Regions from separate parts of the Halomonas sp. NYA30 genome, predicted to be linked through region 2. Evidence: predicted binding sites of a transcription regulator. Region 2 holds the regulator's gene; each other region holds the start of a gene.

What was found. Region 2 encodes sigma-54, which starts transcription at its own class of promoters, with help from an activator protein. Its sites were predicted from a motif close to TGGCACNNNNNTTGCTNT; they were not measured.
Region 1: a site for sigma-54 is predicted at 2,025-2,042, ahead of ACWI0H_RS07145 (HAD-IIB family hydrolase). Genes of this name have one in related genera too.
Region 3: a site for sigma-54 is predicted at 4,187-4,204, ahead of ACWI0H_RS15210 (circularly permuted type 2 ATP-grasp protein). Genes of this name have one in related genera too.
Region 4: a site for sigma-54 is predicted at 2,363-2,380, ahead of glnL (nitrogen regulation protein NR(II)). Genes of this name have one in related genera too.

What each region holds. Positions count from the first base shown of each region.
Region 1 is NZ_OZ334477.1:1,570,833-1,576,604, reverse strand. Features, by position in the region: gene ACWI0H_RS07150 (glycosyltransferase family protein) at 1-914, opposite strand, end outside; gene ACWI0H_RS07145 (HAD-IIB family hydrolase) at 981-1,919, opposite strand; gene ACWI0H_RS07140 (OmpA family protein) at 2,420-3,424, opposite strand; gene iscB (RNA-guided endonuclease IscB) at 3,513-4,883, opposite strand; gene ACWI0H_RS07130 (hypothetical protein) at 5,437-5,772, shown strand, end outside.
Region 2 is NZ_OZ334477.1:1,791,112-1,796,883, forward strand. Features, by position in the region: gene rapZ (RNase adapter RapZ) at 1-480, opposite strand, end outside; gene ACWI0H_RS08125 (PTS sugar transporter subunit IIA) at 570-1,040, opposite strand; gene hpf (ribosome hibernation-promoting factor, HPF/YfiA family) at 1,045-1,353, opposite strand; gene ACWI0H_RS08135 (RNA polymerase factor sigma-54) at 1,452-2,867, opposite strand; gene lptB (LPS export ABC transporter ATP-binding protein) at 2,991-3,740, opposite strand; gene lptA (lipopolysaccharide transport periplasmic protein LptA) at 3,752-4,243, opposite strand; gene lptC (LPS export ABC transporter periplasmic protein LptC) at 4,255-4,824, opposite strand; gene ACWI0H_RS08155 (KdsC family phosphatase) at 4,824-5,366, opposite strand; gene ACWI0H_RS08160 (KpsF/GutQ family sugar-phosphate isomerase) at 5,430-5,772, opposite strand, start outside.
Region 3 is NZ_OZ334477.1:3,249,156-3,254,927, forward strand. Features, by position in the region: gene ACWI0H_RS15195 (CoA-acylating methylmalonate-semialdehyde dehydrogenase) at 1-222, opposite strand, end outside; gene ACWI0H_RS15200 (zinc-binding metallopeptidase family protein) at 544-1,599, shown strand; gene ACWI0H_RS15205 (alpha-E domain-containing protein) at 1,604-2,614, opposite strand; gene ACWI0H_RS15210 (circularly permuted type 2 ATP-grasp protein) at 2,619-4,100, opposite strand; gene ACWI0H_RS15215 (transglutaminase family protein) at 4,476-5,772, shown strand, end outside.
Region 4 is NZ_OZ334477.1:255,045-260,816, forward strand. Features, by position in the region: gene glnA (glutamate--ammonia ligase) at 116-1,522, shown strand; gene ACWI0H_RS01215 (DUF4124 domain-containing protein) at 1,679-2,227, shown strand; gene glnL (nitrogen regulation protein NR(II)) at 2,449-3,510, shown strand; gene ntrC (nitrogen regulation protein NR(I)) at 3,503-4,930, shown strand; gene ACWI0H_RS01230 (DUF6435 family protein) at 4,945-5,112, opposite strand; gene ACWI0H_RS01235 (YqiA/YcfP family alpha/beta fold hydrolase) at 5,199-5,729, opposite strand; gene ACWI0H_RS01240 (entericidin A/B family lipoprotein) at 5,735-5,772, opposite strand, start outside.

The DNA.
Region 1 (5,772 bases), 220 kb from region 2:
GTCGCTAGTTTGCGATACAGCGCTTTGGAGATATCCAAACTCATCCGGTTTAAGCCACCGTTGGGATCATCTTCGCTAACCGGTTGATGCTTGTGGTCGTAGGCATCGGCAATATCGACTTGGCAGAGTTGGCGCAGCGAGTAATTACGCTGCAGCTCCGATAGCACGCCGATTTCTAGCCCCCAATCAGCGGGGATACGGATGCCTTCCAGCACTTCGCTACGCATCGCAAACTCACCCGAAAGCGGATAACGGAAGCTATCCAAGTAGTCGAGATACGGCAGCGGCCCGCAAACGGTTTTAAGCGCCCGCAGCAGCGGCGTGACTAATAGCCGAGAGACACGGCCATTGAGCTTGCCTTCCGCAATGCGAGGGTAATAGCCTTTGCAGAAACTGTAGTTGAAATTGGGGTGGGCCACCGGGTACATCAAGCGCGCCAACAGGCCACGCTCGTAGGTGAGAATATCGCAATCGTGCAGCCCGACCACCCTCGAGCGCCCAGATGACAACATATAACCTGCGCAGTACCACACATTGCGCCCTTTGCCCGGCTCCAACGACCCTAGCCCATGCTCTTCCAGTTCCGCATCGAGCGCTTTCAGGCGCGGGCCATCGTTCCATAAAATGCGCGTATGCTGCGGCAGACGTGAGAAAAATTCGCGAGCGTATAAAAACTGTTCGCGGTCGGCGCGATCCAGGCCAATGACGATTTCACTGAGGTAAGGGACCTTAACCAGTTCATCAACAATCGCTGAAAGCGCAGGTCCTTCCAATTCGGAAAAAAGCGACGGCAGAATCAACCCCATCGGCCGCCGTCGGGAAAATTGGCATAGCTCCTCTTCAAGTGCCTCGACTGAACGCTTAGTCAGGTTATGGAAATCGGTAATAATCCCATTTTGATGAAAGTCACTCATGCGCTTGCTCCCTGGATTCATGGAACTGTTCTCAAATACCGAACCGTTCTCAAACAACGTCTGTTCTCAAACCACAGCTTCACCCTTCTCCGCCGTCGCTAAACGGCGGTCATCTCGCCCCCACCAGTGGGCAACCCCCTCTGCCCAGCCGGTCGGCCCTGTTGCTTCCGTGCGATATAGCGAAGTGTTACGCGGCTCTACGACTAAATCGTGGCAACCGCGGATGACGACGGCTTGATCAACCGCTTCAAGCATAGAGATATCGTTTGGCCCATCCCCCAGCCCTAACGAGAGAGGCGTTCGGCCTCTTAATGCCGTAAAGCGTTTCACCAGCCACTCCACAGCGCTGCCTTTATCTGCCGAGCGCCCCATGACATGCCAGAAACGTCCGCCTTGTGTTAGCTGTAGGCCATCTCCCTCCAGAGCTGCACGAAATGCTTCTAATGCTGAGTCACTGTCTTTCCATAACAGCGGCTCGCTGCCTTCTCGCTGCCGCGCATCACGGGCGCGGGACTCATCCAACCCAGTCAGCTCCATAACCTCCTGCACACTCAGCTCACCCATTCGGGTAAATTGAATACCCAGGCGCTCGCGCCACACCTTTAAGCGCGCACGAATAAAGCCAATATCTACCCCAGGGTGTTTAATCACCACGCCATCGCGACCGCCACCAGGGCGGTCTAAACGGGCATGGCACCAACCGGGCGGTAGGCCAATCACCGCTCCATTCTCAGCGATAAAAGGCGTACCCGTTAGGCCCAACGCTTCGCGCAGCGGAATCAACTCCGCACGGGTTTTACTGGTGACCGGAATGACCGGCACGCCCATTTGTTTTAAACGAGCAAGCCACGGCGCGGCGGGGCTGAAGTCATAACTATGGTGATCCAGCAGCGAGCCATCTAAATCGGTCACTACCAGACGCGGCTGAAACGCAGGGTCTACCGGCGATGGTGGCGGAGAAGGCGACGGAGAAAACGGCGCTGAAAATTGACTGGATTCCGGCATGGCACTACCTCTATTCGGTCTTAGCACATCGTCAAGACAGTAACCTGCGATGCCCTATGGCGATGACCAACGAGTAATTGGCTATGGAAAGTGGCTATGAAAAGGATAGCAAGTTATGAGCCAAATCAGAGAAGTGTAGCTTTAGCAGAGGGTTAGCGGGGATTTTTAGAATTTTATGGCGCACCACACGTCCAAGCACCAAAAAGAAGCAGCTTGAATGCACCAAAATAGCGCATGAAACACATTAGTGCACTTGTCGCGCCGTTACCTATTAAAAAATGAGACAGAACCTATAAAAAACTGAGACAGCACTTGGCAACGCCTTATAAATAGCTATACTCAACCTGTACCCACTGGTAATCCTGTACACCCCTCACCTGATACCAGTGGGCTGCAGTGAGCCAAGCCCTTTCATGCCCGCCTTCCCCGGCGGGTTTTTTTTATGCAGTAAAAGAGAGATGTCATCATTGAGCGAAGCACGGCGATCTTAGTGCTAGCTTCTATTCCACATGAATAACCACCTCAACCCGCCGGTTGCGAGCCCGCCCTTCTTCGCTAGCGTTGCTTTCCAGCGGCCTTGTGGCTGCCAAGCCGACGGCGCGTAGGCGCTCGGCGTCGACGCCCGATGCTTCCAGCGCCTCAACAATGGCGATGGCGCGCGCACTTGAAAGCGCCCAGTTGGAAGAGAACTCATCGGTGCTTATTGTCTGACTATCCGAATGGCCTTCCACCCACACTTCACCATCATAGCGCTGAATCGTTTCCAGCAAACTGCCGACTAATGATGACCCGTCGTTGGTTAACTCAGCCGTCGCCGAAGGAAACAGCAATTGATCCTGTACACGCAGGCTAATGCCTTCCGCCACTCGTGATACTTCAACACCTTCCAGGTCGGGCAGATAGGTAGACTCCTCAACGCGTTGGGAAAGCGCTTGGTTCAGGGCAAGCGCACCCGCCACTGACTCGTCGCTGACAACCTGCACATTTACCGGGGGCCGGTCAGTTAACACCACCATGTAATCCGCCAGAGGCGATGAAAAATCATCACTGCCCGCAGGCATTAGCAGTTTAGGGAGGGTAATGGCCGGTTCAACAGGTTTCGGCGCGGCCAACAGCGGCGGTACACCAACGCTAACGCGCCGCCGGGGTAACCGAGACAGCTTAGGCAAGCCAGCCACCCCCAGCGACGCACTCACCGCCATCGGGCTCAGCCCTGCGCCACTCCAGGCGGCACTACCAACGCGCTCAGGCATGGCGTTTGCTAACGACTCAGGCAAAGGGATTTCCAGCGAAGGCGATGACGATTGACTAGCGTCAATTGCTGTATCGCCTGCCAACCACTCTGAATGGTTCGCCCCTGTCGCGGCGATAATGACGACGAAGAGAGCCACCAACAACGTCATGATATCCAGATAGCTAATCATCCAACCGCTATTGCTATCACTTTCATGATAAGCCGACATCAGCGAATCATGGCGCGGTCCGCCGCGGTGATCTTCAAGCATTGGTATTATCGCTCATCAGATTTTACGCGGGATACCTCGTACTTTTAGTGCGAGGAGGGAGAGCGCGTCGTCCGCAGGGCGACTTGGATCACGCCACCGCCTGTCCCGCTCCTCCTGTTAGGTTGATAGAGGGGGTGTGGTGATAGCCGTAGCCATCACCGCGCTGGATCACGGTGCAGTAGTTGTGCGAAACCCCTTGCACCGCACCGTGTTCTGTTTGGATATTGAAGCTGCCGGTTTTACGCACCGCGACACGCCCCGTATGCATTCCGGCTTTCTTGCCGGTGGGCACCAGCGCACGCACCATGTCGCCGGTCTGAAAGCCTCTTACTTGCTTCTGTCGCATCAAAAAGCCGCGTGGGAAGCCGTACTTGTTCAGGCGCGTGCGTTGATAGCTGCCACGCCCCATCGCCTTGATGGTTAAGGTAGGCACCTGCCAAGCGTGAAGCGTGTCAAATGCACCGACACAGGCAGCATCCAGGCCGTGGGTTTTAGGGATGCCCAGTCGCTGGCGGTTGTATTTGGTGCGGCCGCCGCTGCTGACGGCGACCGGCAAATCAGTGGTCTTGAGCGCGGAGAACAGCGCCCAACGGGTCGCGTTGACGGCGCTGGCATCTCTTAATGACTGCTTGAGCTGGCGCTGTACCCGCTCTAGTCGAATGGCAGCGGTGTGGCCATTGGCTTTCAAGCGGCGATGCAGTCCCTTGTCGTGGGCAAAGAAGTCAGCCAATGCCTGGCTGTTCTTGGCCTGATTACAGGGGTGGCAGCTCAGCGTTAAGTTGCTGACACGATTCGAACCGCTGCGTGAACGCGGCACCACATGCTCGACTTCAAGTGGTGTGTCTGTGTCGCCACAATACGCACATTCGCGCCCCCACTTTTCCAGTAAATATTCGCGCACCTCGTAGCCCAACAGCGTGCCTTGCTGATACTCGACGCCGCTAATCTCTGGGTTTTCCAACTGTTGCGTGTCAAAGCGCACTAACTCTTGGCAGATGCCGGTGATCGGTGCCAAGCGACTGAGCCGATTTACCCAGGCCATCACGGTGTCAACGCGATGCTGCAGCGACGGTGCCAGCCAACCTTTGGGCTTGGTGCGATTGTTAAAGCGCGGGGCGCGGTAGCGCAGATTCTTCGACCGGCGACGACGCCGAAAGGCAGCGCGCTGCTCCAGCGATTTCTTTATCTGGTACCCACGATGCACCAGCCCAAACAGGCACAGCACATGACGCTGTTCAGTGTCGGTTTCGCGCATCAGCGCCAACCCAGTGGTCTTGCTGCCAGGGTCAATGCCCAGGCGTAGCGGCTGCATGTCTCCGCCCACCCGATCTTTCAGTCGAATGGTAAACGGGTAACGCTTATGCACCACGGCACGACCGCGCCCTAGCAGCAAGCGGGCGCGCTTTTCGCTGCACGGCATCAACGGTTGCTTCTGTTTGTCTATTACGAAAACCGCCATGCGATTTTCTCCTGTGTAAATACCCTTACGGGTCTTGTGTCGCGAGGCGTGCGCCCCGTCTCCCCTCGGGAATGTCGATAACCGGCTCCTGCTGACGATAGCGCTGCCAACAGCGATCAAGACCTTCGGCGTTTTACCTTGCGCCCGCATGATCCTGACCTTTCAGAGCGGCAAGCTGAGGAAGCACTTGCCGGTGAGTTTTGGCGACCTGTTATCAACGTAGCGGGTTGGCTACCGCTCTCCCTGGTCAACCCAGCGTGTTGTCACAAGCTCCCGCCTTCAGGCGGGGGTAGTTGACTCAAGTTTTGAACCTCTTGGCCGATTTAGCTATTTAGATCTAATCATGTATTTTGAACCCAGTACTGTGAACCTAGCACTTAGAACTAGGCACTTAGCGCTAGGTACGTCGAATTAGGCATGGCAAACTAAGCATAGCGAACAGTCTATCAAAAGCCGTTTTGTAGCAAAAAGGAAACCGCAGGTGCGCACCCGTCCCCTATTATGTCATTTACCTTATTTCACACGTCCTGTTAGCGTGGGGCTGGCAAGCCTAATGCTCAGCGGCTGCTTCTATGCCAATACATCACAAGCGCCAGTTGCTACGACTTACCCCTATACCGAGCAGCAACGCATGCAGGCTGCCCATCACTGGGATGTGCTCGCACGTCACGAAGCTACCAGCATTTTGCAACGTGAGCGCGTTCGCAATCGCGACTTATATATCACAGAAGCCGACACGGGTGACTTACACGCCTACAGCGGCGGTGAATTTGGGCGTGGCTTTCGCACGCTGCTTACCAGTGAGCTGGTTTCACGCGGCGCCAACCTCACTACCGTGCCCACTGCCAACAGCGCCAATATCTCCATTGATGTCGAAGTGGTCGAACAT
Region 2 (5,772 bases):
CCGCTGATGGGCGACTTGGTCGGTAATGCGACGACGCAAATCGTGAACTGATAGCCGCGAGGTATCGATCAATAAATCGGCTAGATCACGAATGTCGAGCAGCGTTTCTTCTTCTTTATTGATAGCCTCTTCAAGCGTCATTTCGCTATCGCGCGTCAGCGGGTGACGCCGCCGTGTTGCGGAGTAACGCTCAAGTAAGATGCGCGCATCAGTGGTCAGATAGATCACTTGAAAATCAATTTTACGTTGCCGCAAATCCTCTAATAAAGAGGGCAGTCGTGCCAGGGCGCCAGGCAAGTTACGGGCATCAATACTGACCGCCAAATGGGCGCGGTCGCCCTGGTCGCGTAATTCGTCCACCAACGACCCCAGCAACATGGCAGGGAGGTTATCAATCGCATAGTAGCCAAGATCTTCAAGCGCTTGTAAGGCGATAGATTTACCTGACCCAGAGCGGCCGCTAATGATCACAAGTTGCATAGAGTCTCTCTTTGCTTTGATCAAGCTGCGTTAAGGGTGGTGAGCGCAAATCAACCTGCCGTTGAGTACCGCTTGGCAGGTTTAGGCTTTCAGGAAGTTATTTGCTCACGAATTTTAGCGGTAAGCAACTCAAGTAGTTCGCGCTGGCTGCCTGCTTTACGCAGTTTCTGACGCGTATCCGCATCGTTCATGATGGTCGCTACCTGGCCGAGCAGAGAGAGATGTGTGTCATCAGCCTCTTCTGGCACTAGCAATACAAACACCAGATCCACCGGGTCGCCGTCGATAGCATCAAAATCAATCGCTTCTGCGAGTTTTAAAAAACCAGCAATTGGGGCCGAGCAGTGAGGACTACGCGCATGGGGAATAGCCACGCCGTTACCAATCCCGGTACTGCCTAAGCGCTCACGGCCAATTAAACGGCTAAACACTTCTTGGCTGTCCAGACTGGGGATATTTTGGGCAATAAAGGTGCTGAAAAATTCCAGCACCCTTTTTTTGCTGCCCCCGGGTACGTCAAAGAGAACACGTTCCGGGGGGAGTATGGTTTCCAACGTCATTGAATTAACGCACGCCTGCGCCTTGGGCGCGAGCTTGTGCTTTTTCCTTATGTTTAACGAGTTGCCGATCAATTTTGTCCGCTAATGCGTCAATAGCGGCGTACATATCACTGTCTAGGGCTTCCGCATGTAAATCAGCACCTGCTGCGTGCAGTGTACAGGCGGCCTGCTGGCGCTCTTTCTCCACAGATAAGGTGACTTGCACCGTGGTTATGTTGTCGTAATGGCGCTCTACACGTTCAAGCTTTTCGTTGACATAGTCACGCAAGGCGTCAGTCAGTTCTACGTGATGACCAGTGATATTAACTTGCATTGACGTACTCCTTATCCATCGGACTGTACTTCGATTGTAACCCTTTTTGCCGCGTTGCAAAGCCCTTGTCGAGAGTTTCCCTAAAACGTTGATTTGTGCTAGCGCAAACGACGTCGCTCGCTAGAGGAGGGAATGCCCATGGCTTCACGGTATTTAGCCACCGTTCGACGCGCTACTTGAATTCCCCCCTCCCCTAATAGCGTGACTAAGCGGCTATCAGAAAGCGGCTTGCCTGGCGGCTCCTCTTGAACCAATTTCTTCAGCCGAGCGCGGATAGCGGTGCTTGAATGGCTGTCACCATCCTGGCCGCTGACTTGGCTTGAGAAAAAGTATTTGAGTTCAAATACGCCGCGAGGCGTATGAATAAATTTCTGAGTGGTTACCCGGGAAATAGTCGATTCGTGCATTTCCACGGCCTCGGCGATATCGGCCAATATGAGCGGCTTCATGGCTTCTTCGCCGTGTTCTAAAAAGCCAATTTGCCGGGTGATAATCTCGCGGCCAACGCGCAGTAGCGTATCGTTGCGGCTAGAGAGGCTCTTGATCAGCCAGCGTGCTTCCTGCAGGTGTTCTTTTAAAAACTGATTGTCCTGACTTTTATCCGCACGCTTTATTAAGCTTGCGTAGTCGGGCTGAATGCGAAGCCTTGGCAATGCCTCAGGATTGAGCTCTAAGTGCCAGCCTTCGTGGTCATGGCGTACGACCAGGTCGGGCGTTACATAACTATCATCGGTATCGCCATAGGCGCTGCCCGGGCGTGGATCAAGGCTACGAATGAGGAGAATGACATCAGCCAGCTGGTCATCATCGAGTCCCAGGCGGCGTTTTAGTAAGCGCATGTCATCTTTGCCGAGCGCTTCCAGAAACTGCCGTACTAAGCGGCGGGCAGGAACCAGCAACGGCGTATCATCGGGAAGAGTGGCCAGCTGCAGCATCAGGCACTCCCGCAGGTCGCGGGCGAATATTCCTGTTGGCTCAAATTGCTGAAGCTTAAGCAGAATGGTTTCTACTTCGCGCTGGCTAAGCCCATCGACACCTTGGGCGCGAAGCCCTTCACGTATGTCGTTGAGCGGCTGAGTTAAGTAGCCATTAGCATCTAACGCGTCGATAAGACTTTCTGCGACAAGTTGCTCTCGCGCGCCAAAATCAGTCATGGCTAGCTGCCACAGCAAGTGCCCATGAAGACTCTGGCCAGCAGCCTGGCGCTCAAAATCAGGTCCTTCGCTGCTGGAGCCACCGTGACTGCCCATATCTTGGTAGGTGTCAGACCAATCACTATCTACCGAGAGCTCGGTGGGAATGCTCTCTGACCACTCTTCCTCTTTGGGCTCGCTGGCAGCCTGTTCGCCAAATTCATCCTCTTGTTCCAGCATGGGGTTGGCATCTAGGGCCTGCTGAATTTCTTGACGTAAGTCCAGCGTTGATAGCTGTAACAGAGCAATGGCCTGCTGCAGCTGAGGTGTCATGGTCAGCTGTGTGCCCATGCGCAGTTGAAGAGAAGCTTTCATGACCATCTGAGAACCACTCGTTAATCAGAATGCTCCACCCTAGTGTGAGTAGGTCTCCGGTGCAAGTGCAATAAGCATGCCATTGGTAGTAAAGTTGTTGTAGAGCGCTAATTAGAAGTGAAAAATAGGCTAGAGGCGGAAATCAGCGCCTAGATAAACCTCCCTCACTTTCTGGTTAGTGAGTATCGAGGCTGGAGAGCCGCTGGCGATGATTTGACCATCGCCCACGATGTAGGCGATATCACAAATATCCAGGGTTTCGCGAACGTTGTGGTCGGTAATCAGTACGCCGATGTGGCGCTGCTTTAATGCCCGAATAATGGTTTTGATCTCGCCCACCGAAATGGGGTCTACGCCAGCAAAGGGCTCGTCCAGCAGAATGAATGCGGGTTCTGTCGCCAGTGAGCGAGCAATCTCCACACGCCTGCGTTCACCGCCTGAAAGGCTCATGCCCAGGTTGTCGCGAATATGGGTAATGTGAAAATCTTCAAGTAGCGCTTCCAGGCGCTGCTCGCGGTCGCTACGGCTGAGCTCTTTGCGCGTTTCGAGTATCGCCATAATATTATCGGCAACCGATAATTTACGAAAAATAGACGCTTCTTGCGGTAGGTAGCCGATACCCGCCGCAGCGCGTTCATGCATTGGGGCGCGGGTTAGATCTACATCGTCGATACCCACTTTGCCAGCATCGGATTTCACCAGCCCCACAATCATATAAAAAGAGGTGGTTTTGCCTGCACCGTTGGGGCCGAGCAAGCCCACAACGCTGCCTTGGGAGATCTCTAAATTGATGTCTTTAACAACTCGGCGTCGCTTATAGCTTTTGGCCAAGTGATGGGCATATAGGGTTTTGATTGGCGCAGTTTCTGTAGTTGCCAAGGCTTGGCTCCCTATTGTTCGGGCTGAAGCGTCATGCGTATGCGCTGGGTTTCGCTGCCGTCAACGTCAGAGCGCGCCTGAATCACTTCACGGTCAATAAAATACTCAAGGCGACCGCCGGTGAAGGTGTCTTCTTGTTGCGTTAATTCGGCTTGGTCGATTAGCTCAACGCGGCGTTCAGCGACGTGATAAATAATGCGCCTTGCCCACCCTTCTGTAGGGCCTTCTTGCCCTTCAGCTTGATGACGTAAGTAGGCGCGCTCACCGGTGGAGGTCGCGCGGGAGAGCTCGCCTGCCTCGTTGCGTTCGATTTCTACTCGCTCGCCACGTAATTGCATTCCGCCTTGGCGAATATCGACATTGCCTGTATAGACAGCGGTCCCCGCTCGCTGGTCAAGGTCTAAGCGGTCGGCTTCAACTTCTATCGGGGCTTGGCTGTTTTGGGCCAGTGCCGAGAGCGGTAACGCAAGGGCAAAAAGGGCGGTATATAGCAGTGATTTCATGGCAAATCCTGTTAGCGCTGCGTGGCCGGAGGGTGCGTGCCACGCACATTGTCAGTTAAGCGCACTTGGCTTTCGTTAAGCCAGACGTCCATGCGCGACGCGTTCATTTGCTGGGGCGGCTGTTGTAGCACTACCGGTGTTTCACTCCACGCATGCTGGTTTAGCCCGTCATAGTGCAATAACTCAGTATCTAACTGCCAACCTTCATCCGGTGCGATCAGGCGAGCGGAGCCTGACATCAGCAAGACCTGAGTGGACGTGTTAAGCGTGCCTACATCGGCGCTAGCCAGCCACTGGCGGTTTTCGCTGTCGTATAAGATAGCTTCTGGCTCTTCTGTCCAGGTTTCACTACGCTGCGGCGTATGGATCAGGCGTGGGGTTTTAAGCGCCTGTAATACGCTACCATTTTCACCGAAAAGAGTGATCTCTGCGTTTTCCAGCACGTGGCCTGGCTCCTGGGCCTGTGCTTCAGGATCTATAGCTGTGTCTTGAGGCCCCCGTGGGTCAAGCCACACCAGTAGTGCCCCCAGGGCTACGACCAACCCGGCTAACCATACGCGTACTTTTACCTGCTTCACCATTAGGTGCGACCGTGAAGATAAGTGTCTAGCACCGCCCCCCAGTGCCCTTGAGATTCAAGCAGTGTGTCACAGATTTCACGTACTGCGCCGTGCCCACCTAGTCGTTCCGTGGTCCAGTCGGCGTGGGTATGTATGTAATCTGGCGCATTAGGGACGGTAATGCCGACACCGCAACGCTTAATAGCGGCCAAGTCAGGCAGGTCGTCGCCACAGTAGGCCACCTGCTCTAGCTCTATATCGAGACGCTGGCAAAGCCCGCGCAGGGTAGCAAGCTTGTCTTCACAGCCTTGGTGGATCAGGTCGATACCCAGCGATGCGGCGCGCTGGCTCACCATGGGAGAGTCGCGGCCCGTCACTAGCGCTACATGTATGCCCACTCGCTTGAGAAGCTTCAGCCCATGACCATCCTGAGTATGAAATGCTTTTATTTCGATGCCGTCAGCCTGGAAGTAGAGGCGGCCGTCGGTCAGTACGCCGTCAACATCCAACGCTAATAGGCGCACGCGGCGGAGTCGATCAAGTAGCGCATTGGGTAAGGTCATAGAACCTCCATATCATTAAATTCGTAAAGCGGGTCGGTAACGTTGCTGAATGACGCCGCTGACTTAAATAACGCCGCTGGCAAGCAGGTCATGCATATGCAGCGCCCCGATAGGGCGCTGTTGTTCATCAACTACTGCTAGCGCCGTAATGCGGCTCTCTTCCATGATGCGGACCGCTTCCGCCGCCAGGATATCGGGGCCGATGCGCTTGCCCGGCCGGGTCATTACATCGTCAACGATGACATCACGCAGGTTGTGAAACTGGTCGAGCGTGCGTCGAAGGTCACCGTCAGTGTATACCCCGGCTAGGCGGCCATCGCTATCTACCACGCAGGTAAAGCCTAGCCCTTGACGAGTAATTTCCAATAACGCGTCGCGCAACGGGCTCCCCAGGGGGACTTGGGGC
Region 3 (5,772 bases), 1.5 Mb from region 2:
AAGCTTAAGCATGATGCGCATTCGCTTGCCAAGCGGCACTTTTCGCCACTCCTTGAAAGCCTCCTTGGCATTACTGATGGCATGCTCAACTTCGTCAGCGGTGCAAAACGGCACCCGCGCAACGACCTCTTGTGTAGCGGGGTTAACCACATCGCGCCATTCCTGACTTTGCGACGGTACGGGCTGACCATTGATATACATGGGTATTTCGCGAACGGACATAACGTTGCTCCTGTTTATAGTTTTGGTTGTGGTGGCTGTGATGGTTGTGGCTATGGCTGTAATTGTTATGGCTGCGATTGCTGTCATAAAGCAGTGATTGCCTGCGCATCGCGGTAAGCAAGAACACAGGGTATAGCAGCAAGTTGACGTTAACGTCAATCAAGTATCCTACGAGTAAACAAAATCTGCCGTATGGCGTCAATTAGCCTTTCCATTGTTATGCCGTGCTGGCTATGCTTCGGCTAATCAGGGGCGCCGTGGCTTTTCAAACCGTTCACGGCAAACACTACGCATAACGTGTTTAAGCACAGGGAATTAACGATGCAGACCTTCAGCTGCCGCTGTGGCAATCCACTTTTCTATGAAAACACCCACTGCCTTACCTGCCAGTCAGACGTCGGCTGGTGCCCCGTCTGTAGCAATATTGTCGCGATTGAGCCGCTGGACAACGGTGGCTATCGCTGCGCCCACCCTGGTTGCGATACAGCGCTGATGAAGTGCCACAACTACGCCGTTGAGAACGTCTGTAACCGCATGGTGGTGATGGAACACGGCCAAGCGGATGCCCTATGCGATTGCTGTCGTTATAACGAGGTAATTCCCGACCTCAATATTGAAGGTCATCGTGAACGCTGGGCGGCGCTTGAAGCAGCGAAGCGGCGGCTATTTCATACCCTCGATCTACTCAAGCTGCCACACGGCACCAAAGACGATGCTATTAACGTGCCGCTAAGCTTTTCATTTATGGCCGACGCCCTCCCCGACCAGGGGTTATGGCGCTCTACCGCGAAGCAAGAGAAGGTTTATACCGGCCATGCCTCGGGCCATATCACCATTAACGTCAAAGAAGCCGATGACGTTGAGCGTGAACGCTTGCGCGTCGATATGAACGAATCACACCGCACGCTCATCGGTCACTTCCGTCATGAAATTGGCCACTATTATTGGGATGTACTGGTAAAGGATCGCGATGAAGAGGCTTGCCGCGCGGTATTTGGCAACCACCATCGACCAAGCTACGCCGAGGCGCTAGAGCGTTACTATCAGCAGGGCGCCCCCAGCGACTGGCCTGCGCGTTTTATCTCTGCCTACGCCACCATGCACCCCTGGGAAGACTTCGCCGAAACCTTCGCCTATTACTTGGATATGGTGGCCGTGCTGGATACCGCACTGCACATGGGCATTACCCATGTCGAATATGACGGTAGCCTGGACAGCATGTTGATGGCTTTTCATCAGGTCGGCTTGGCGGTGAACGAACTCAACCGGGATATGGGGCTACTCGACCTTTCGCCGACGGTGCTCGCCCCCGCCGTGCGCGATAAACTGGCGTACCTGCATCAACTGATCCAAGCCGCCAGCCCTGTTGAGCGCTAGCCCGTCAATCGTTGTCGTTGTCCCCTGCGTGGCTTTGGCTTTGTGTCTGGTTTTGCGTTTGTGCCACTCGGGGAACAGTGTCGTCATTCACAAAGTAGGTCGCACTAAGCGTATCGTGAATGGCAGCAAAGCCAATTTGCAGCTCGTCGATAAAGGCATGCAGCTTGCTCGGCGAATGGGCAAGCGCTTGGATATCGGCATCGACTACGTCCGCGCGAACCAGCGAAACCGTGGCCGCGGGGCGGTCTTGGCGGGGTAGCAAGTTAAGCTCATGGCCTAGCGTTTCTAGGCTGCAGGCAATCGAACGTGGCAGGTTGGGGTCTTGGAGCAAAAAGCGCAGCACATCCGGCCCCCGTACGCGTAAACGCACCTGCTGACGGTACATTTGATACGCGGTGAGTGATTTAAGCACACTCATCCACTGCAGGTTTTCAAATGGCAGCAGCTCCTCAGGGTTTTGCGGCAGCAAGCTGGCAGAGCGCACGTCCACGATGCGCGTCGTCATATCCGCCCGCTCCAACTGGCGCCCTAATTCAATAAACGTACGCGCCGGGCCATGACTCAAGGTGCCCTCAATGAGCCCCGTTAACGCTTGGCAACCACGAATCACGCTTTTGAGAAAGCTATCGCGGCGGCGCGGGCTAACGCCATGTTCAGCATGGTCGACGACGCTCAGATAGAGCTGATTAACCTCCTCCCAAATCTCCCGAGGCACCACATCCCGGGTGGTTCTGAGGTTCTCGCGAGCACTGGCGAGGGCGGAGATAATCGAAATATCATTCTCGGTATCGGCACATAAAAAATGTACGACATTGCGCTCATCGAAGTCTGTATGGCGTGCGGTGAAGGCTTCCAGGCTGCCGGTCATTTCGATAAGTGGGGCCCAACCTAACGGCAAGCGTCCCGGCAAATCCAGCATAAGGTGGCTGTTAACGCTCAATAGGCGCGCGGTATCTTCCGCTCGTTCAATATAACGCGCCATCCAGTAAAGATTTTCAGCAACGCGTGACAGCATGGCGTTAGGCTCCTTTCACCGCGGCCGCTGCCGCCTTATCGTCGGTTTCTACAATCCAGGTATCTTTACTGCCGCCGCCTTGTGAAGAGTTCACCACCAGCGATCCTTCTATCAAAGCCACCCGCGTCAAACCACCGGTCGTGACATGAATTTCAGGCCCTGAGAGTATGAAAGGGCGTAAATCCACATGGCGCGGCTGCGGCAACCCATTCGCTAGCGTAGGCGTAGTAGAAAGCGCCAGGGTGGGCTGGGCCATATAATTGCGTGGATTTGCCTTGATCAACTGCGCAAACTCATCGCGGGTCTCTTTGGTTGAGCGCGGGCCAATCAACATGCCGTAGCCGCCCGACTCATTGGCGGGCTTGACTACCAATTCATCCAGGTGGTCGAGCACATAGCGGCGGTCATCTTCAAACATGCACAGGTAGCTCGGCACGTTGGGCAACAGCGGCTCTTGATCGAGGTAATAACGAATCAGCGCAGGTACGAAAGCGTAAACCACCTTGTCATCCGCCACCCCAGCGCCCGGCGCGTTGGCCAGCGCGACTTTACCCGCCCGCCAAGCGCGCATCAGGCCCGCAACACCCAGCATTGACTCAGGATTAAACGCTTCCGGGTCTAGAAACTCATCATCAACACGGCGGTAAATAACATCCACGCGGCGCATGCCCTCGACGGTGCGCATATACACCACATCATCGTCATCCACTAACAGGTCACTTCCCTGCACCAGTTCTACACCCATTTGCTGGGCAAGATAGGCGTGCTCGAAGTAGGCAGAGTTATAAATCCCTGGGGTCAGCACCACAATTTGCGGGTCATCGCCGGGGCGCGGCGACATCGACGCTAGCATGTCGTAAAGCTGAGCCACGTAATCATCAACCGGCAAAATCTTGCCTGAGGCGAATAACTCCGGCAGCACTCGCTTAGTGACATTGCGATTTTCAAGCATGTAAGAGACGCCGGAAGGAATGCGTAAGTTATCTTCCAACACATAGAGCGTGCCATCCCCATCGCGCACTAGGTCTGACCCGCAAACATGCGCCCACACGCCGTGAGGGGGATTAATGCCTACACACTGAGGGCGAAAATTAACCGACTGCGCCAATACCTCAGCGGGTAACACTTTGTCCTTGATCACCTTTTGGTCGTGGTAGAGATCATCAATAAATAAGTTTAGCGCCTGCACGCGCTGCTTGAGCCCCGCCTCGGTTTTACGCCACTCATTGGCGGGAATAATGCGCGGCACAATATCAAACGGCCAGGCACGGTCGATCATTGCCCCTTCTGAATAAACGGTGAAAGTAATTCCCATGGTACGGATAGCGATCTCCGCCGCCGTTTTCCGCTCTGCTAACTCTTCTGCGCTAAACCTTGCCAACATGTTGCACAATTCACCCGCTGACTCGCGTGGCTGACCGGGCGCTGCCATCAGCTCATCGTAAAAATCACGACACGCATAGTTATTCCAATTCACTTGGCTCATGGGCGCTCTCCTGGCGCTGGGGTGGAAGCGGCAACTTCCTTAATGCTCAGTGTAGGCCTGCCGCGTGCAAAACAATCAAACAATTGAGAGCAATATGCGTACCATCTTTTGCGATATTTCAACGTTCGCTTACTTAAACGCAACTCAAACATTCCTTGGCAGAGCATCAGCGCCCATCAAACCCCTTTTGTGCTTCCTTTTGGTGCGGCCAGTCAGCTTCAAGTTGGTGCATAACGCCCTTTCCACTTTAGTTAAACGCCTTACTTAAGATAGCGGCTGCAAAAAAGTAAAAGTGGAACGATACTTGCGAAACGTTCGGTTATTCCCTAACCCAGCCGACTATCCGGTTGATAACGGTTCTCTTGAGGGTGGCCCATGACCATTCGCGTTGCCTTGTACCATCGTACGACTTACCACTTTGACCGCCCGGTGCGTCTATCACCCCATGTTATTCGGCTACGTCCGGCGCCCCACTGCCGCACCCATATTGAGTCGTACTCGCTCAAGCTCTCCGGCGAAGACCACTTTTTAAATTGGCAACAGGACCCGTTTGGCAACTTCAACGCCCGCGTGGTGTTCCCAGAACCGCGTAAAGAGCTAACCATCGCCGTCGAGCTGATCGCCCCGATGACGGTGATTAATCCGTTCGATTTCTTCCTGGACGACATTGCGCAACAGATTCCCTTCGATTACCCGGAAGCGCTGCGCCAGGAGCTGGGCCCCTATCTTGAAATCACCGAGTCCGGGCCGCGCTTGATGGAGTGGCTAAAGGGCGTGCCCCGCGAACCGACCACCACCGTCGATTTCCTGGTCGCGCTTAACCAGCGCCTACAAGACGATATCGGTTACCTGGTGCGCTTGGAGCCCGGTGTACAAAGCTGTGAAGAGACCCTGTCCCTGGCCAGTGGCTCGTGCCGCGATAGCGCCTGGTTGCTGGTGCAGATTTTTCGCCATCTAGGCCTCGCGGCACGCTTTGTATCGGGCTATTTGATTCAGCTTAAATCCGATGTCAAAGCACTCGATGGCCCCAGCGGTACAGAAGTAGATTTCACCGATTTACACGCCTGGACCGAAGTGTTTCTACCTGGTGCAGGCTGGGTAGGCCTTGACCCCACCTCGGGCCTGTTTGCAGGCGAAGGCCATATCCCGTTGGCCGCAACCCCCACCACGGGTAGCGCAGCCGCCATTACCGGTTTTTCAGATAAGTGCGAAGTCACGTTCGATGTGACCATGGAAGTGGAGCGTATTCACGAAGACCCACGGGTCACCAAGCCGTATAGCGATGAGCAGTGGCAGCGTATCTGCAACCTCGGCGACGAGGTGGATGCCGAGCTTCTTCAGCAAGATGTGCGCCTGACCATGGGTGGCGAACCTACCTTTGTATCGGTCGACGACATGGAAAGCCCGCAGTGGAATACCGAAGCGCTCGGTGAGCACAAGCGCGAGCGGGCCGAAGCACTACTGACGCGCCTTCAGGCCGCCTACGCCCCGGGCAGCGCGATTCAGCAGCAGCAGGGCAAGTGGTACCCTGGCGAACCGTTACCGCGCTGGGCGCTGGCCTGCTACTGGCGTAAAGATGGCGTGCCGCTATGGCGCGACCCACAGTGGCTGGCCTGCCTGGAGACCGCCCCGAAAGTGCAGGTGGATAACACCATGGCGCAACGCTTTACCA
Region 4 (5,772 bases), 1.5 Mb from region 2:
ACGTTGAGCGAACAAGAATGACAAACGTGCGGTTTAGCGCGTATTTTGTCGAACAACACATTTATCGGTAGCTTACAGTCGTTAACTTTAAGCCACGCTCATACCGGAGGACTCTATGTCAGCCAAGACTCTCGCGCTAATTGAAGAACATGATGTTAAGTGGGTAGATCTGCGTTTCACCGACACTCGCGGTAAAGAACAGCACGTGACTGTGCCTGCTCGCGATGTGAACGAAGAATTCTTTGAGAATGGCCAGATGTTTGATGGCTCTTCTATCGAAGGTTGGAAGGGCATTAACGAATCCGACATGATTCTGCGCCCGGAAGATGGCACTGGCTATCTCGACCCCTTCACCGAAGATGCGACGCTGGTTCTGCGCTGCGACATCATCGAGCCGGCCACTATGCAGGGCTACGATCGTGACCCGCGCTCCATCGCCAAGCGCGCTGAAGCTTATCTAGAGTCTACTGGCCTGGGCGACACTGCGTTTTTCGGTCCTGAGCCTGAATTCTTTATCTTTGACGAAGTGCATTGGAAGTCTGACATTCAGGGCTCCATGTACAAAATCACGTCTGACGAAGGCGCTTGGGCGACCAGTAACCAGGTAGAAGGCGGTAACTTAGGCCACCGCCCGCGCGTTAAAGGCGGCTACTTCCCGGTTCCCCCGGTTGACAGCTTCCACGATATTCGTGGCGCGATGTGTAACACCCTGGAAGCGATTGGCCAGACTGTCGAGGTTCACCACCACGAAGTTGCCAACGCGGGTCAGAACGAAATCGGCGTTAAATTCAACACGCTGGTGAAGAAAGCTGACGAAGTGCAGGAAATGAAGTACGTGATCCACAACGTGGCGCACGCGTATGGTAAAACGGCGACCTTTATGCCGAAGCCGCTGGTAGGCGACAACGGTTCTGGTATGCACGTTCACCAGTCGTTCTGGAAAGGTGGTGAGAACCAGTTCGCCGGTGACGAGTACGCTGGCCTGTCTGAAATGGCGCTTTTCTATATCGGCGGCATCATCAAGCACGCCCGTGCCCTAAACGCCTTTACTAACGCTTCTACCAACTCGTACAAGCGTCTGGTACCTGGCTTTGAAGCGCCGGTCATGCTGGCCTACAGTGCCCGTAACCGTTCTGCTTCTATCCGTATTCCTTACACCGCTAGCCCGAAAGGCAAGCGTGTTGAAGCTCGCTTCCCTGATCCGACTGCCAACCCGTACCTGGCATTCTCTGCCATGTTGATGGCCGGTATCGACGGTATCAAGAACAAGATCCATCCTGGCGATGCAATGGATAAAAACCTGTACGACCTGCCGCCAGAAGAAGGCAAGTTAGTACCGACCGTAGCACACAGCCTGGATCAAGCACTGGAAGCCCTCGACGCTGACCGTGCGTTCCTGACCGAAGGTGGCGTGTTCACCGACGAAATGATCGATGCCTACATCGAACTCAAGATGGAAGAAGTGGAGCGTATCCGTATGACGACGCACCCCATCGAGTTTGATATGTACTACAGCTGCTAATCAGCGCTTTTAGCACCTAACTGCTACCATCACCCTAGCGGTGGTAACAGTTGATAAAGACGCAGTTGATCAAAACGCAGTTGATCAAAATAGTATCAAAACCCCGCTTCGGCGGGGTTTTTCGTTATTGAGGGTGTGACAAGTGTGAGGAGCAGTATGGGCAAGCTAACCACGTACACGATCAGCTTCTTGATGGCCGCTTTGCTGGGCATCGGGGCGGCCATCATGTCAGGTGCGGCTTTTGGGCAAACGGTTTTCAGGGTCATTGATGAGCACGGCAACGTTACGTTTACCGATAACCCTGGCCGCGGCGGGGAGGCGTTGGAATTGGCACCGTTGCCAAGCCTGCCGCCTGGGTTAAGCGCAGCTACGGCCAGTGTAGCCACGCCCGCTACTGGGCGCCCACGTGGCAAGCCAGGGCAGCCTTTTATGCCGTATGACCATTTTTCGATTGCACTGCCCCAGCAAGGCGCACGGCTGCCGGAGCGAAGCACCGCGGTGGAAGTGGCTATTGCGCCTCCGCTGCGCGATGACCACCAAGTGCGGCTGATAGTGAATGGAGAGATTAGCCAGACCGCGCTGCACAGTGATGTTTTCTGGTTAACGGGGCTTCCTGCGGGGCAGCACGAGCTTCAAGCAGAGCTACTGGATAGTAGCCAGCGTTTACAGCACCGCACGCCCGCAGTGACGATTACGGTTCCTTAGACCGGGTGGTTAAAATCTCGAATGCACTAAATTGGTGCGGTTGTGGAGGCATTTGGCGCGGTGATTGCGCTAAAACGATCCATCTTCTTTTATTGCTATGCCCGCAAGCCGTGCAACTAGGCATAAATGCATAATTGGCGCGCTTTTTGCAGTTCCCTCATTGATTATCCACCTGTAGGTCTGCAACGGCGATGGAAGACGTAATTTCTCAGGACACCACCATGCATCAGCGTTTGCTTGAACATCTCACCACGGCGGTACTGCTGCTGGACGGCGAGCTGCGTGTGCGCTGGATGAACCCTGCCGCTGAAGCCTTACTAGCGGTTAGCTTAAGCCGCGTTCACGGCATCAGCCTAGATACGCTTCTGGGCGGTGTTGACAGCATCGATGAGGTATTGGCTAAAGCGCGGGATGCGTTTCATCCTTACACCCAGCGAGAAGCGCGTATTACGCCGCTGAACAGTGAGCCGCTGACGGTCGACTACACTGTAACGCCGCTATCGGACGACGAGTTACTGTTAGAAGTGGAGCCGCGGGATCGGTTAATGCAGATCTCGCGTGAAGAGGCGCTGACCACTCGCCAAGAAACCATCAAGATATTGGCCCGTGGGCTTGCTCACGAAGTGAAAAACCCGCTCGGCGGGATTCGTGGTGCTGCACAGCTGTTAGAACGGGATTTAGACGATCCGGCGCTGCGCGAATATACCCATATCATTGTGGAAGAGGTGGATCGGCTGCGCGACTTGGTCGACTCCATGCTGGGCCCTAACCGTGTGCTTAAGCATGAGCCGGTCAATATTCACCGGGTGTTGGAGCGTGTACGCGCGCTGTTAATTGCCGAGCATCCCAGCGTTGTTATTAGCCGCGATTATGACCCCAGTTTGCCCGACCTTTCCGGCGATGAATCTCAAATGATTCAAGCGGTACTCAACGTTGCACGCAACGCCGTGCAAGCCATGAGCGATGCTCAAACCCCTGAACCTACCTTAATATTGCGCACCCGCGCCCGGCGACAGTTTACCCTCGGGGCGGAACGCCACCGCTTAGTCAGTGAAGTCTCGGTGATTGATAACGGCCCAGGCATTCCCGATACGCTGCAGGAAACGCTGTTCTACCCGATGGTGTCAGGACGCGCAGAAGGCAGTGGCCTTGGGTTATCGATCGCCCAGTCGATTTTGCACCAACATCAAGGATTGATCGAATGCGACTCACGACCCGGACATACCGAATTTCGTTTACTGATTCCATTGGTAATAATTTTACCGGAGAAGCGTCATGACTGAGGCTACACGTACCGATGTTGCGCGGGTGGTGATTGTCGATGACGACCGCGCTATCCGCTGGGTGCTGGAGCGCGCCTTGGCGCAGCCCGATCTCGATGTTGAGTGTATTGAGCGTGCAGATACAGCCCTTGCGCGTTTACTGGAAAGCCCTCCCGACGTGCTGGTCACCGACATTCGTATGCCAGGCATCGACGGCCTGGACTTAATGGCGAGAGTACGCGAGGCGCATCCCGATCTACCGGTGATCGTGATGACCGCCCATTCCGACCTAGACAGCGCCGTCGCTTCCTATCAGGGCGGGGCGTTTGAATACCTGCCTAAACCGTTTGACGTTGATGAAGCCCTGGCGCTGGTGCGCCGCGCCGTGGCCCACGCCCGGGAACGCCAACGACCGGTCGCCGTGCCGGAAGGCTTAAACGCTGAGATTATTGGTGAAGCGCCCGCGATGCAGGAGGTGTTTCGCGCCATTGGCCGTCTTTCTCACTCGCATATCACGGTGTTAATCAACGGGGAGTCGGGGACGGGTAAAGAGCGCGTTGCCCAGGCGCTGCATCAGCATAGCCCGCGTGCCGGTAAACCCTTTATCGCGTTGAACATGGCGGCGATTCCTCGCGACTTGATCGAATCGGAGCTGTTTGGCCATGAGAAGGGTGCTTTTACTGGGGCGGCACAGCAGCGCCAAGGGCGGTTTGAGCAGGCCAACGGCGGCACACTGTTTTTAGATGAAATAGGCGATATGCCATCGGAAACCCAAACGCGCCTGCTGCGCGTGCTGGCGGATGGTGAGTTCTATCGCGTCGGGGGGCATACGCCGGTCAAAGTGGACGTGCGTATCATCGCCGCTACTCACCAAAATCTAGAAGTGCTGGTGGATGACGGCCGCTTCCGGGAGGATTTGTTCCACCGCCTGAACGTGATTCGTATCCACCTGCCGAAACTGGCTGAAAGGCGCGAAGATATACCACGTTTAACCCGACACTTTCTGGCCGAAGCGGCGAAAGAGCTGACTACCGATATCAAGGTGCTGACCAGTGAAGCGGAAGCCCACCTAACACGCTTGCCGTGGCCCGGTAACGTGCGGCAGTTGGAAAATATCTGCCGGTGGCTGACGGTGATGGCGTCGGGGCGTGAAATCCTGGTTGAAGATTTGCCGCAGGAACTGCGCTCGCCAAGCGCTTCCGAAAGTAGCGCCCATGGCGATTGGCGTACGGCGTTTCGCGACTGGGCGGATCATGCCTTGGCCGAAGGCCATACCCATCTTTTGGAAGAGGCGGTGCCCGATTTTGAGCGGATTCTGATTGAAACCGCTTTAAAGCATACCGGTGGACGCAAAGGTGAAGCCGCTGAACTGCTTGGCTGGGGGCGTAATACACTGACCCGCAAATTAAAAACGCTGCTGCCAGCACTGGCTGACGAGTAAAGGCTAAGCAGTCGTTACTGCTCAAGGCGTTTAATCTCAGCCAATATCGCCTCAGCTTCTTCGGTAAGGGTGGCATTGGCGCGCATATCGCCGTTACGAGACGCTTCCATCGCGGCTTGCAGTTTACGCTCATAATTTTGCTGGAGTTTCTTTTTGGGGTCGCGCTTAAACATGCCAAACATAAGCAATTTCCTCACTATCTGGTTTTGGTGTACACCATTTGTATAGGTTTTGGTTGCTTGTGTCGAATGTTTGTTTTGGTCAGCGGTTATGCGTCGTTCTGAGAGTCCGCGCTGCATTGACATAGAAAGCGCTCAAAATCGACCAAAATGGTGTCGAGGCTGGCGTGTAAGCGGTGATCATCGTCCACCATTCTCAGCGACAGCCGCTGCAGGCGAGCACGTTCAATCACCGGTTCAGGGGCAACGATATCATCGCGCCAGCCGTGAACAATGTGCGTGTGGCGTGCCTGGATGGTGGGCGACGTTTCAGGGTAGGCGGCTATGCCTAACGCGGGGGCTAACAAAAAACAGCCTAATACGGGCTGCTGAGCGCTGACGGCCGCGCTTAGCCACCCGCCCAGGCTTGAACCTGCCAGTACACAGTGGGCAGGGTCATCACCGCGCTCGGCTATCACCTGTAAAAGATGCTGAAGACGTTGCTGGGGCTCTGCCATGCCTCGATAGTCCATTACCACGGGCTCACAATCATCTAGTTTTTCAGCAACGCCTTTTAGTGCCTGGATTTTAAGTGCCCCTGGGCCGCTCTCTAGGCCGTGGGATAAGTAAACAGTCATCATCACGTTTAGCTCGCTGAGCGTTGGATAGCTTCTCCACCCTGTT